Regions from separate parts of the Paenibacillus sp. S-38 genome, predicted to be linked through region 2. Evidence: a T-box and tRNA genes for the amino acid it is inferred to sense, from the RefSeq annotation. Region 2 holds a T-box; the other holds one or more tRNA genes.
The links. The T-box of region 2 lies ahead of ACP26L_RS28975 (valine--tRNA ligase). A T-box ahead of a tRNA ligase gene usually reads a tRNA of that ligase, here a tRNA-Val.
Positions count from the first base shown of each region.

Region 1 (7,147 bases), 910 kb from region 2:
TTTTGTTCGTCCGCATGATTCTCGTAAATCCGGAGCACATAAAGCTCCCCGTCCATCCGTATATATCGGGTGGTGTTGTTGACACCGCTCTCTTTTTCTTCGACAATCCACGACGGATTCTCAAAATAGCCGGCAAGGATCGAGCCGATTCGCTCCTCGCTTGTAAAGTTCATGTCTCATTCCCTCGATTCATGTCACCTTATGTAACAAAGTTAGGATCGTTTTTTGCTAGAACTATTGTATAATAGATTTATCCGAAGTGGAAAGGGAGGAATGATTCCGATGACGACTGAACTCATTATCGGCGACCGCAAGATTCCCGTTCGTTTCATCTCGAGTGACCAGAAAGCGATTCCAAGACTCCTTACCGTGCTGGAAAGCTCACAGCATCGGCAGTCTGTGCCGTCCTGCCCTCCGATCCAAGAGATCGACCATATTGAAGTCATCGGCAATAACGCCGTCCTGTACGACTCCAAAGCCCGCAGCAGCGTTCAACTGCCGCTCTACTAAGAGCGGTTTTTTCATTTTCTTTCATGCTAGGATTTTACCGATTGCCGGAAGTGATGGTCCTGCGGTATAGTGGACATACCATTCCCATCTTACAGATATGAAGGACGGTCCAACATGAGCGAACAAACCAACAAGCGCCGTTTCTTCCGGCTGAAGCTTCAGCGCCCTCTCGGCGCCGAGCTGCGCATGGTCGGTGTTCATGACAACCAGGCGGTGACCCGCACGATGAAGACGGCCCTGCTGGACCTCTCCGCAGGAGGGGCCCGGTTCATCGCTACCGGCCCTCTGCCCGATGAGAAGCACCTGCTTGTCGAGCTGCGGTTCACTGCGCTCGGCAGAGACTATAAACCCCTTGGCGTCATTGTCCGTACAGTGGATACGGGCGGGAATCCCCAGTACTGCGCCCAGTTCTCGCTGGACGAGCAGGACACCGCCTCCCTCGCAAGCGTCATCAACCAGCTGTCCGTCAAGCTGCGCAAGAGTCCTGTGCTCGCTTCCTGCAGCTTCCTGCCCGAGGACGAGCTGGAGGGGCTTGGCCTCTTCTAGCGTACCGGACCGGACAAGCCCGCCACAAGATACCGTTTACCCGACTCCGTATACCAGGACCAGCTGCGAAACAGAAGCTGGTCCGTTTTTAATTTGTCATGCAGATCCTTCAGACCCAGGACCGCCGCATCCATGCCGAACTTGCCGAAGACCGAGAAGAGATAGGCGGTCCGCTCGGAACCGAGGGTTTTCCCGTTCAGCTCCTCCATAATCTCCGACTTGCTCTCGTCGATCAGGATCATCTCGCTCCAGACGACGATCCGTCCGTTGGGCTTCAGGAGCGAGAGCAGCGTCTGGTTGTACGCGGTCACAAGCGAATTGCGGAGCGAACGGATCGCTTCAATGATCGCCTTCCGCTGCGCCTCGGTATACTGCTCCATGTACCCGTGAAATTGCGCGAGGGCGTCCGCATAGAAAAGCTGCGTGTGTACGCCGGAAGAAACGACCAGCGAGAACGATTTCTTGAGATGCGGCATCACTTCGACCCGCCGGGCCTCAAACGCACTGTCCCTCAGGAAAGCGACGAGCTTGTCCGCAGCCGCACCGCCGCTCAGCAGCTCTTCATACCTCTCGTAGAACGAGATCTGATCGAGCCCCGTGTAATCCACGCGGGTCAGGGATTTGATCCGCCCCGCCGCGGAGCTTCCGGTGGACTCAAGCACCTCTTCGAGCACGTTGTCCTCGGTGTCGAGCACCGTCAAGCCCTGGAAGTGCGTGCTGACATCCGGCAGGTCCACGTCTCCGTGATTTCCTGCGCCCAGTACAGCGGCCTTCTCCCTCCGGCCGAGCTGCGCGATCGTATCGTTAACCAGCCCCCGGATATGGTACCGGTGCGTCCCCCACTCCGCTTCCCCCCAGTCGAGGGTCTCCTTGTCTGCATCTATCGCCTGAGCCGGATCGGCCGGCTGCTGCGGCTCCAATCCCCATCTAAAGTCTCTCATACGCTTCCCTTCCCTTCAGAGGCTCGTTTTTCCTGTAAGTATAGCATAACGATTCCGGCGAAACCTATGCGAACCGTCACAGCTTGTTCCCCTCCGGTGCGAACCCCTTCACAAAAAATTGATAGGGGAGTTGACACGAACCCACTCCCTTGGTATGATAATAAACGTCCCAAGCAAAACGAGATCAACTCAATTCGAAGTTCGATCCGTTCCTATTATGACTTGTTAGCTCAGCTGGGAGAGCACCATCTTGACAGGGTGGGGGTCACTGGTTCGAGCCCAGTACAGGTCATACACGCAGAAGAGTCCTTGAGCTATCAAGGGCTCTTTTCTTTTTCCCTCCTCACGGGTTGACTGGTTAAACCCGGAATATCGGTGGTAATTAGCCTTAATGTTGCCCTTGACCAAAAGAGTTAGCCGGGGCTATGATACATGAGAACGCAAAGGAGTGTATCCCGCTTATGAACGAACAGGCAAAAGAGCAGCCCCTCCCCCCTTCGGGCTGGAGGGAAGCCCGGCAGAGCCCCAGTCTGCCTGAGGCTCACAGATCGCTCAAGGTGCCGGCACACGGCTCTTGGCTCAAGAAGTTTCTGGCCTTCGCAGGGCCCGGCTACATGGTCGCCGTCGGGTATATGGACCCCGGGAACTGGGCCACCGACATTGCCGGCGGGTCCTTGTTCGGCTACAGCCTCCTGTCGGTCATCCTGCTGTCCAACCTGATGGCGATCCTGCTGCAGGCACTCTCAGGGAAGCTCGGCATTGTGACCGGCCGGGATCTCGCCCAGGCCTGCCGGGACCACTACAGCAAGCCGGTGGCGATGGTCCTGTGGTTCCTGTGCGAGCTGGCGATCGCCGCCTGCGACCTGGCGGAGGTGATCGGGGCCGCCATCGCCTTGAATCTGCTGTTCGGCATCCCGCTCGTCTACGGCGTCTTGATCACCGCCTTCGATGTGCTTCTCGTGCTCCTGCTGCAGAACAAGGGCTTCCGCTATATCGAAGCGCTGGTTATCGTGCTCATCGCAACGATCGGCGGCTGCTTTGTGACGGAAATTTGGCTGTCGAAGCCCGATATGGGCGGGATTCTTCACGGGTTCGTTCCAAGGACCGAGCTTGTCACGAATCCGGCGATGCTGTACATTGCCATCGGGATTCTGGGCGCGACGGTAATGCCGCATAACCTGTATCTGCACTCTTCTATTGTACAAACACGCGATTATGCCCGAACGGCGGAGGGGAAGCGGCAGGCGATCCGGTACGCCACATGGGATTCCACCATTGCCTTGTTCTTCGCCCTGTTCATTAATGCCTCCATCCTCATTCTCGCGGCTGCGACCTTTCATCGGGCCGGCCTGACCGAGATTGCGGAGATCGGAGAAGCGTATCACATGCTTACACCGCTGCTGGGTACGACCATCGGCAGCATCCTGTTCGGCGTGGCGCTTCTCGCTTCGGGCCAGAACTCCACCTTAACCGGCACCCTGGCCGGGCAGATCGTCATGGAAGGCTTCCTCCAGATCCGGTTGTCGCCCTGGCTGCGCCGTCTCATAACCCGGGTGATCGCCATCATCCCGGCAGTCATCGTCACGGCGCTGTACGGCGAGAGTGGAACGGCCCGGCTGCTCATTCTCAGCCAGGTGATTCTGTCGCTGCAGCTCTCCTTCGCCGTTGTGCCGCTGGTTCAGTTCACCGGCGATCCGCGCAAGATGGGCGAATTCGTCAACGCCCGCTGGGTGAAGCTGCTCGCCTGGGGGGTCGCCGCACTCATCATCGGCCTGAACGCCTATCTGCTGTACCGGACCCTGCTGGGGTAGCGGCCGGCCAAGGCGCTGCCCGGCTCCCCTCCCCGGTGTCCGCAAGGAAGCCGGGGAGCTTTATGTATAGGGCCAGACGCACTCCTCCGGCTCCTTCTCCCACAGGAACGAGATGAACTTCGTGCCGCCGAGCTGATGCATCTCGCTGCGGTCCCGGTAGGAGATCCGGCAGCAGAGGCGGGGCTCGATCCACTGGATCCCTCCCTCCTTCCGGGTCCACAGCCCTTGGGCAAGCGCAAGAAACCGGCTCCGGTCCTCAGGCGTCAGCCCTCCCGCCACCTTCCCTACCGGCTTGTTCTTCACGGTGCGGAAGTGCAGTCCGATCACCAGCTCGAACGGGTCTGCGCGGTATCCCAGAATCACCGCATCGATTAGGCGCGGATGCTGGATCCCGATCCAATCGGGACTGCGTCGGCCCGGCACGTAGATGGAGTCTTTGCGCTTCGCCACGATCCCTTCCAGCTGCTGCGCCGCCGTCCGTTCATAGAGGCGGCGGCCCTGGGCTTCCACGGTTACCGTAGGCATAAGAATCCCTCCCCGCGACACAAGCAGCTCCCCGAGCCGGGCTTTGCGCTGTGTCAGAGGCTCGTCCAAGTGATGCCTGTCCGTGTAAAGCAGGTCAAACGCCGCGAAGAGGACCAGGTGCGTCTGCCGGGCGGTGCGGATCTTGGCCGTGTGGCTGATCCGCAGCCGGTACGCCCAGTCGTCGAAGACCGGACGCCCGCTGCGCAGCACGATGCCTTCCCCGTCGAGGATCACGGAGCGGACAGGAAGCGTCGCCAGCGCTTCCCGCAGCTCCGGCAGCTTCTCCGTCACCGTGCGCCCGCTTCGCGTGTAGATCTCGCAGCGGCCGTCCTGCTTGTGCAGCAGGAGACGGCCCCCATCCCACTTGGGCTCGAAGAGGAAGTCCGCGTCATCGAAAGGCTCGCAGGCAGCTTCAGCCCGCATGGGGGTTATCCCGGTAAACAGCATGCATCTTCTCCTCTCTGCGCGGGTACCGCTTGCCCGCCCGTTGACCTTACTCTCTCCCCACTCTTACGTCAATTCACTGAGTACGGCCACGGCGGCCTCAGCCAGCGCCTCTCCCGCCAGGAAGATCTGCATTCCCCGGCGGCCCGCGCTGATGCTCACCGGATCCAGAGCGAGCGCCTTGCGGTCCAAATACAGCGGATAAGCCTTCTTTACGCCTAAGGGGGATACGCCCCCGCGGATATATCCCGTAAGTCCCTGAATCTCTTTGACCGGCACCATCTCGACTTTCTTGTTGCCGCTGACAGCGGCCGTTTTCTTCAAATCGAGCTCTTCGTCTCCCGGGATACAAACGAGCAGCACGCCGGTCTTGTCTCCCCGAAGCACAAGCGTCTTGAACAACTGACTGGCCGGCAGACCTACTTTGCCTGCCACCGTTTCCGCGTCAAGCTGGTCCTCCTCCCAAGTATACTCATGCAGCGTATAGGCCACTCCAAGCTTATCGAGCAGCCGGCAGGCATTGGTTTTGGACGCCACAGGAATCCCCCTCTCCTTCTTCCGGCAAAGCCGGAAAGCTCTCTTCCACGTTTCCATATATCATACCATACTGCGGGGGGCGTGCCGCAGCCTGGGCTTTCCGCCGCTCCGTCTCCGTCCCGCCAGCAGCTTGCGGCCTGAGGCGAATCTTGGCTGTACCTCTCCTTTCCTCCATAGTCGTCCTCCCTTCATCCATTCACTCCAGCCTTATTAGGAACCCACAAGAAAGCAAAAAACGCACAAAGCCTGCGGAGGCCTTGTACGCCGGACTTCGACAGACCGTTTCTGTCGGATTCTGTATTTTCTGTTACTTTCACGCCTTATCCGCCTATAATTCGACAAATTTCAAGCTGTTTCTCGGTTCAATTTTGTCGAAAGAGGGTAAGGGAGAATAACTCTTCACTATAGGCCTGCCCGTCGGCCCGCCCCATCGGATTGTTGGCATACTGCGTCCAACACATGCATACACTTTGTCTATCATTGTCATAATGTGAATAAAAGGAGACAACCCCTATGTACTACTGCATCGTATGCAAACAACTGCATTCATCCGAGTCGTCCCCGGATCACATGGTATTTACGACCGGCTTCCACTACGTTCACGACACGCTGTACCGGGCAGGTATGTGCGTGAAGGTACCGAAACGTCCGGAGACACCGGCCCCGGTACATGTACTGCAGTCCACTTCCGCTTGATTCTTGATTCTCAGGAAGGGACGCCAGATTCCACCATGACAGCGCTATGTGCCACCGCCGCAACGGCCGCTTACGGTTCCCAGGCCTTCGGCACCGTCTTCGGACGCAGGGACCGCAGCTTCGCCAGCCGCGTCCGCTTCTTCTTCGCCTCAAGCAGGGAACGGATCTCATCCATAAGCAGCCGCAGCCGTTCCCCTTCATCTCTCCCGTTCGTCTTCAGTTCATCGTACAGATTGCTCTTCATCCCGATCCAGCTCCTTACCCTGCATCATGCCTCTATCCCAGGGGAGACCCGCTAGGCGCCCTTCCCCGAGAGCGGCTGGTATGCCAGTATGCCTCCCAGAGCAAAGCTGCGGACCGCCTTGCGCTCCGTACAATAGACCAATACATAGCTTCCGTGCACGGACAAAATCCGGACCACCCGCTTCGTGAAACGCTCGGCACCATCCGAATAGATGAGCTCCACCATGCTTCCTTTGTACTTTCGCATCCAGGCTTCCACAGTCATTCCTCCTCCGAAACACAGAACATCCGTTCCCTTACCTCTTATTATGCCAAACATTCGTTCGCATTTCAAGTGGTGCATTCCTGTCCATTTGGTGTAATATCTTAACAAATCGCCAATGCTAGGGGCAGGAGGATTCGCTCATGAAAATTATGGTCACGGCGGAGGAAGCCGTTGAGAAAGGCGTGTGGCCGCAGGTACAAACCCTGTTCGGAAGGGATGCCGGAGAGGAATTCTGGCCTCGGGAGGAATTCATTCTGACCGAGGAGCAGGCTTTGGAACTGAAGCTGATCTCCAAACCTTGAGCAGCACAGCACAAGGACGCAAAAGGCACCCTCTTGGAAGAAGGTGCCTTTTGCGTCTTGGTGCTGACGTTTCGTATGTAAGTTTACCGTTTCGGCCGTCCGCGGCTGCCCCAATCGATGGAGCTGTCGCGCGGGTCCGTAATGTTGATGTCTTCATTGCGGACCGCCTGGAGCAGATCGGCGATCGTCCGGTCGAGCAGCTCCCCCTTGTGCCGGGAGAACAGGCGCCGCCTCTCTTTCATGAGAATGTCCACAATGAGCTTTTTTTGCTGCTTGCTCAGAAGCATAGCTTTACCGCCTTAACGTGTCGATTGGAAAAACTCGATC
Region 1 covers NZ_CP187970.1:5,725,765-5,732,911, forward strand. Annotated here, with positions in the region: gene ACP26L_RS25140 (phosphotransferase) at 1-173, opposite strand, end outside; gene ACP26L_RS25145 (hypothetical protein) at 283-510, shown strand; gene ACP26L_RS25150 (PilZ domain-containing protein) at 625-1,056, shown strand; gene ACP26L_RS25155 (hypothetical protein) at 1,053-1,997, opposite strand; tRNA gene ACP26L_RS25160 (tRNA-Val) at 2,217-2,289, shown strand; gene ACP26L_RS25165 (Nramp family divalent metal transporter) at 2,459-3,808, shown strand; gene ACP26L_RS25170 (DNA ligase) at 3,869-4,756, opposite strand; gene ybaK (Cys-tRNA(Pro) deacylase) at 4,844-5,314, opposite strand; gene ACP26L_RS25180 (DUF3973 domain-containing protein) at 5,828-6,010, shown strand; gene ACP26L_RS25185 (hypothetical protein) at 6,081-6,254, opposite strand; gene ACP26L_RS25190 (hypothetical protein) at 6,306-6,512, opposite strand; gene ACP26L_RS25195 (hypothetical protein) at 6,659-6,820, shown strand; gene ACP26L_RS25200 (hypothetical protein) at 6,904-7,107, opposite strand; gene ACP26L_RS25205 (VOC family protein) at 7,120-7,147, opposite strand, start outside.
Region 1: it encodes a tRNA-Val, which carries the amino acid that the T-box ahead of ACP26L_RS28975 (valine--tRNA ligase) is inferred to sense. The anticodon was not compared.

Region 2 (7,147 bases):
CCGCCGCAATCTCCGGCAGGGTCTCCCCGAGGAAATCCATGTGGTCATGTCCGATATTGGTAATGACCGAGACGAGCGGGGTGACGATGTTCGTGGAATCGAGTCTTCCGCCCATACCGGTCTCCCACACGACAAAATCCGGATACGCCACCCGCGCAAAATACTCGATCGCAATGACCGTCGAAATCTCGAACATCGACGGCTGTCCGTGTTCTTCGGCCACCCGGTCAATGACCGGCTTCACCTTGTTCACGACCCGGAGCAGATCCTCGTCGCTGATATTGACGCCGTTGAGACGGATCCGCTCGTTGTAAGATTCGATATAGGGGGAAGTGAACGTCCCGACATCATAGCCTCCGCTGCGGATCGCCTCCGTTAGGAAGGCGCAGACGGAACCCTTGCCGTTCGTGCCCGCGACATGGATAAATTTCAGCCTGCGGTGCGGGTCGTCCAGGTATTCCATCAGCTTCTCCATTCGCTCGAGGCCTGGCTTAATGCCCGCCAGGGGGATGAAGCGGACGATCCAATCGACTGCTTCGCGTGCGGTTTGGAACGGCGTATCTGCCGCTCCCGTCACGTGTTCTTCTGCTTCGCTCATGCTGCCCTCATCCTTTCAGCTCGGCGATGCGGGCCGTGACTTTATCACGCTTGTCGGCGTAATCGGCCAGCTTCGCTTTTTCCTCTTCAATGACCTTGGCCGGTGCCTTCGCCACGAACCCCTGGTTCGCGAGCTTCTTCTCGATCCGTTCGACTTCACCGTGCAGCGTGGACAGCTCCTTCTCCAGACGCGCGATCTCCTGCCCGATGTCGATCAGGCCGGCCAGCGGCAGGAACAGCTCCGCCCCGGTGACAATCCCCGTCATCGCTTTGTCCGGTGTGGCGAGCGCCGTACCGATCTCCAGCGTTGATGTGTTGCAGAAGCGGCGGATGTACTCTTCGTTGCGCTTCAGGATCGACTCCGTCTCCTCGCCGGCCGGCTTCACGAGCAGCTCGACCTTCTTGCTCATCGGCACGTTCACTTCGGCGCGGATGTTGCGCACCGTACGGATCATGTCCATGAGCAGCTCCATCTCGCGGACCGCTTCTTCGGCTTCGAAGCCACTCTCGTAGACCGGCCAGGACGCCAGCGTAATCGTCTCGCCTTCGTGCGGCAGATGCTGCCAGATCTCCTCGGAGATGAACGGCATGAACGGATGAATCAGGCGCTGCGTGCGGTCGAGTACATACGCGAGTACCGACTTCGTCGTCTTCTTCGCTTCCTCATCCGTGCCGTACAGGGACAGCTTGCTGAATTCGATATACCAGTCGCAGAGATCGTCCCAGATGAAGTTGTAGAGGAGACGGCCGGTTTCACCGAACTCATATACATCGATCAGGCGGGTTACATCGCGCACCGTCTCGTTCAGTCGGTGCAGGATCCAGCGGTCGGCCGTGCTGAGATTGCCGCTGAGGTCAATGTCTTCGAACCGGAAGCCGCCGAGGTTCATCAGCGCGAAGCGCGAAGCGTTCCAGATCTTGTTCGCGAAGTTGCGCGCCTGCTCGACCTTCTCCCAGCGGAAGCGCAGATCCTGCCCCGGCGTGGAGCCGGTGGAGAGCATGAAGCGCATCGCATCCGCACCGTACTTCTCGATCACCTCAAGCGGGTCGACGCCGTTGCCGAGCGACTTGGACATCTTGCGGCCTTCCGCGTCACGGACAAGACCGTGCACGAGCACGTCCTTGAACGGAATATCGCCCCGGAATTCCAGCGAGCTGAAGATCATCCGGGATACCCAGAAGCCGATGATGTCATAGCCCGTTACAAGCAGGCTTGTAGGGAAGAACCGCTTCAGGTCCTCGGCCTCTTCATCCGGCCAGCCCAGTGTGGAGAACGGCCACAGCGCGGAAGAGAACCACGTGTCGAGGACATCCTCATCCTGCTTCAGGCGGGTGCTCCCGCACTTCGAACAAACGGTCGCATCCTCGCGGGAGACCGTCGTCTCGCCGCAGTCGCCGCAGTGCCAGGCCGGAATCCGGTGGCCCCACCACAGCTGGCGGGAGATGCACCAGTCGCGGCTGTTCTCCATCCAGTGCAGGTAGATCTTCTCGAAGCGGTCCGGTACGAAGTTCGTTCCCTTGCCCGACTTCTGCACTTCCACCGACTGGTCGGCCAGCGGCTTCATCTTTACGAACCACTGCGTGGACAGATACGGCTCAACGACCGCGCCGCTGCGCTCGCTGTGGCCAACCTGATGAATGTGCTCTTCGATCTTGATCAGCACACCGAGGTCTTTCATGTCCGCTACGATCTGCTTGCGGCAGTCGAACCGGTCGAGCCCCTGGTACTTGCCGGCATTCTCGTTCATCTTGCCCGACTCGTCCATGACGAGAATCTGCGGCAGGTTGTGTCGTCTTCCCACCTCGAAGTCATTCGGGTCGTGGGCCGGCGTAATCTTAACGGCGCCGCTGCCGAATTCCTTCTCGACATACTCATCCCCGATGATCGGAATCTCGCGTCCGAGGATCGGCAGCACGAGCGTTTTGCCGATCAGGTGCCGGTAGCGCTCATCCTCCGGATGAACGGCCACAGCCGTATCGCCGAGCATCGTCTCCGGACGGGTGGTCGCCACCACGATGAACTCCCCGCTGTCCTTCACCGGGTATTTCAGGTGGTACAGCGCGCCCTGCACTTCTTTATATTCAACCTCGATATCCGAGAGCGCCGTACGTGCCGCCGGATCCCAGTTGATGATATATTTGCCGCGGTAGATCAGGCCCTTCTCATAGTAGCGGACGAACACTTCGCGAACCGCTTTCGACAGCCCTTCATCCAGCGTGAAGCGCTCGCGGGAGTAGTCGAGCGAGAAGCCCATCTTTGCCCACTGCTCATGAATCGTGGCTGCATAGTGATCCTTCCATTCCCATACCTTCTCGAGGAACTTCTCGCGCCCGAGATCATAGCGGGTGACTCCTTCTTCGCGCAGCTTCTGCTCCACCTTGGACTGTGTAGCGATCCCCGCGTGGTCGGAGCCCGGCAGCCAGAGGGCGTCATAGCCCTGCATCCGCTTCGTGCGGATCATGATGTCCTGCAGCGTGCAGTCGAGCGCGTGCCCGATATGCAGCATGCCCGTTACGTTCGGCGGAGGGATGACAATCGTGTACGGCTCGGCATCCTTACGCTCTCCCGCTTTGAAGAACTCATTTTTGAACCAGTAATCGTACCATTTTTTCTCGGCATCCTTCGGGTCGTACTGCGTCGGCATGCTGATCTCCGGCGCCCCGGTTGCTTTTGTTTCTTCCATGCTGCTAACCTCCAGTGTGTATCTCAAGTTTGGTTTTCGCTTTTTTGGTTTTCGCTTTTTTGGTTTTCGCTTTTTTGGTTTTTCTTTGCCTTTGTTCTTTACCTTTTGTTCTTTGCCTTTAAGTCTTTTTGCCTTTTAAAAAGTAATCCCCAATACGGAGTGAGGGGTATCTGCCGCAGGAGCGAAGCGTCCGCCTTTACACTTGGACTTCTTCCCCTACTCTATCCTAATTTCAAAGAAGTCCAAGTGTAACAGCGGCCGGAGGCAGATACCCCGAACGTCAAAAAAGCCCTCCGTCCGCAAAGGACGGAAGGCTTGCGCTTTCCGTGGTACCACCTTTATTCCGCAGCTTTCCCTGGACCGGCCGTACAAAACAATACAGCGGGCCTGCGGCAAAGCACGGCACTTAGGGCAGGATAACGGCTGCAGCCGGCCGAATCTAGGCAATCGTTCAATTCGGCAACTCCGGGGCGACTTCGGCAGATACGTCCTGCGGAACCTTCCAGCCTGATGCCGGCTCCGCTCTCTGAAGGGTTCACTGCCTACTATTCCCTTTCCAAGTCATTAGGGGATGATCTATGCGTACTATGATAAACAATCCCAGAAGGAGAGTCAATATTTAGTATAGCCCAAAAAGCCCCCGTCCAAGCCTGTTCGGCTTGAGCGGAGGCCCTTTTTTTCTGAAGCGACGGGGTTATACCTTCGGAATGTACACGATCTGCCCCTCATTCACGCCGCCGTCCCCGAGACGATTGTAGAGTGCGAGCTCCCTGGAGCTGAGCCCATAGCGCTCCGCAATCGATTCCAGCGTCTCTTCCTTCTGGACGATGGCCAAGCGGAGCTTGCGGAACTCCTGCTGCTCCTCCCTGCTCAGCAGCAGGTTCTTCCACTCCACCTTCTCGGCCGGAGCGGGAGGTGGGGCGGGCTGCGCTTCCGGCTGGCTGCGGGCTTCTCGTCTGGCCGATGACCGGTCGAGCAGCGAGCCAACACCGAAGGAGCGGATCGGCGCCGCCGATTCGGCCGAAGACGGCTCAGCCTCCGATGCAGCGAGTGCTGCAGGCTCCACAGCCGGAGCGGCACCGCTGCTGATGGCCACCCGCGGTTCACGCGGCGCTTCAGCCGCCGGCGCTTCCGCTGCAGAATCTTCTTCCTGTGCCGGTCTCTCGAGGATAAACACCGACGCCTCCTCCCCGGCCTGGGAAGCCTCCTCCGATACGTCCCAGCTCACAGGAGCCGATTCCACCGGCCCGGCTCCCTGATGAGCGCCTTTCGGAGCGGAGACTTCCGGCTCGAAAAGTGCGGCGTCGTTCCCTGGGGGCACTGAGATCCCAGGGGAAGCATCTCCATAAGGCAGCGGCTCCTCCGCCCTTTCCGAACGCGCTTCATGGACGAAGAGCACTTCCCCCTCTTCGCGCTGGCTGCGCCAAGCCTCCTCTTCCTCCGGAGGTGAAACGACCTCCAGTCCGCCGAGCGAAAGCACGCCGGTAATATTGAGGCTGCGGCCGGACAGCAGATCGATGTCGAAGTTATCGATTTCGACCGCAATATCCTCCACCCGGTTCACCCGGTTCAGCGGCAGGGTAATCTCCACGGGGATCAGATGTTCAAGCCGCTGATTCGCCCGGTCCTGCTCGTCCACATACGTGCCGTTCAGCAGCAGATTGCCCCGAAGCAGCGCCTGCTCCCCCTGGCTGAGCACCTGAATATGCGGAACGAGTTCGACCTCCTCCAGCTCCTTGATGCCCAGCACCCCTTCGGATAAATGCACGCGTTCGTAGATATCGAAACGCAGCCCGCTTCTTTGATTCGTCAATGGAACATCCTCCCTCCATACGTTTGCCCGCCGTCCCGGCAGGACACCAGATCCATACCATCGCCTTATAGTCTCTACAATTTATATGGCTGGGCCGGATGGAGCATGACTACTATTTTTCGGAGTGCTGAAGCCGGTCATACAGCAGCCGGAAGTCCTCAGGCCAGGGAGAAGACACTTCCACCGGTTCCCCTGTCAGTGGCTGGCTGAAGGTAAGCCGCTGCCCATGCAGCGCCTGCCGTGCGATCTCTGCGGCGGACCGTCCGCCGTAGAGGCGGTCCCCAAAGAGCGGATGACCGAGATGAGCCAGATGAACCCGGATTTGGTGGGTGCGTCCCGTCTCCAGCCTCAGCCGCACCAGCGCCGCCACGGCAAACTGTCGTTCCACTTCATAGTACGTAACCGCCCGTTCTCCCGTAGGCGAGACGCGGCGGCGGGTCGGATGATGACGGTCCCGCCCGATCGCGGCATCGATCGTTCCCCGGGCCTGACCGAACCGGCCCTGAACAAGGGCCGCATACTCGCGGTGAATCCGCTTCTCCCGCATCTGCGCATCAAGCCGTACCTGCGCCCATTCGCATTTGGCCAGCAGCACGGGGCCGGTGGTATCCTCGTCGAGCCGGTGAATGTGCCGCGGCCGGCAGCGCTGGCCCGATGTCTCCAGATGCCAGGAGGCGGCATGCAGGAGCGTGCCTGTTTCCCCTTCTGCGGTCGGATGAACTTTGACTCCGGCGGGCTTGTCGGCCACAAGGCAGAAATCATCCTCGTAGAGCACCTCCAGCGGCATCCAGGGTCCGGGCTCCGGACCGGCTTCTTCCGGGAACATGCGGAGCAGCAGCCGGCGTCCCTTGACCACCGCATGTCCGGAGGTCTCCCATGTCCGGAGCCATTTGTGCCCAATGAGCTCCAGTACGGCCGGATCCGCCGCCCACACCGAAGCAAGCTCCTCTTCAGCCGTCCACTCCAGCCATTCGCCCCGGCGTTTCCACCCTTTCATATGTCCCTCTCCTCCACTTCGGCCGCCTTCCGGCGTCTGGTGTACCTGACATGCGACATGACCGCCATCGCCATGATGAGCGCCAGCAGGGCCGCGAAGCCTCCGGCCACAGCCAGAAGCTCCAGGGTAACCCCGAAGAAACTGTATCGTTTGAGCATAAGTCCTTCCTCTCCGTCCCAGGCTGCAAAAGACTTGTCCCCTGCAGGATATAATCGTTCATTGTATCAAAAAATTCGTTCGCGCTCCAAATTCCCCATCTCTCCTCCTGCCAGATCTTCCTATATCTTACTCTCGCAAAGCTGGTGAATCCCGGGGTCATATGATAGAATGTGAGAGGGGAAAATAGAAAATTCGACAATAGACGCGCTGTCCGCAGCAGGGAACCCAGCACGATGCGAGATTTATGCCGGCCGTGCCGGCTATCATATCCGAAAAATGGGAGAGGACTTCACTTGCAGTTGAATCGAAATATCGGAGCGTTTCGGGCCTGGGGAAGGCTGAAGAAGACGCTTTTTTCCATGGCCCTGTTCACCTTTATGACGTCAAGCTTTCTCTACCTGACCGGCCCCGGCGGCGAGATCCGGCAATGGCTCGCCGAAACGGTGATCACCACCCAGCACCGCAGCTGGGCCTGGATCTTCGTCGGGGCCGAACGCCGCGACGCCCTTGTGCAGGAGACCCGTGATGCCATCGAACGGGCCGCCAAGGAGAAGCAGGACATGAGCCTGCTGAATATCCGAGGCTCTCACGGCAACGCCCGTTCCGCCGATGAGCTTGTCAAGGTTGAGGACATCTCCGGCCAGTTCTGGAAAGGCAAGAAGATGTATGTCTATGACCCGAAGACGATCCGGGTCATGACCCCGTCCAAGGTAGGCGAAGGCGAGAAAATCACCTCCATGGTCGAACGTACCGGCGCCGTGGCGGGTGTGAACGGCGGAAGCTTCGACGACCCCGAAGGACTTGGTAACGGCTTTGCCGCTATCGGGATGATCATCTCCGGTGGGGATATCGTCTTCACCGACCAGGACGGGAGCATTCCACAGCATATTGTAGGTT
Region 2 covers NZ_CP187970.1:6,638,541-6,645,687, forward strand. Annotated here, with positions in the region: gene ACP26L_RS28970 (bifunctional folylpolyglutamate synthase/dihydrofolate synthase) at 1-598, opposite strand, end outside; gene ACP26L_RS28975 (valine--tRNA ligase) at 606-3,281, opposite strand; T-box leader at 3,581-3,849, opposite strand; gene ACP26L_RS28980 (LysM peptidoglycan-binding domain-containing protein) at 3,976-5,094, opposite strand; gene ACP26L_RS28985 (RluA family pseudouridine synthase) at 5,207-6,091, opposite strand; gene ACP26L_RS28990 (hypothetical protein) at 6,088-6,249, opposite strand; gene ACP26L_RS28995 (phosphodiester glycosidase family protein) at 6,544-7,147, shown strand, end outside.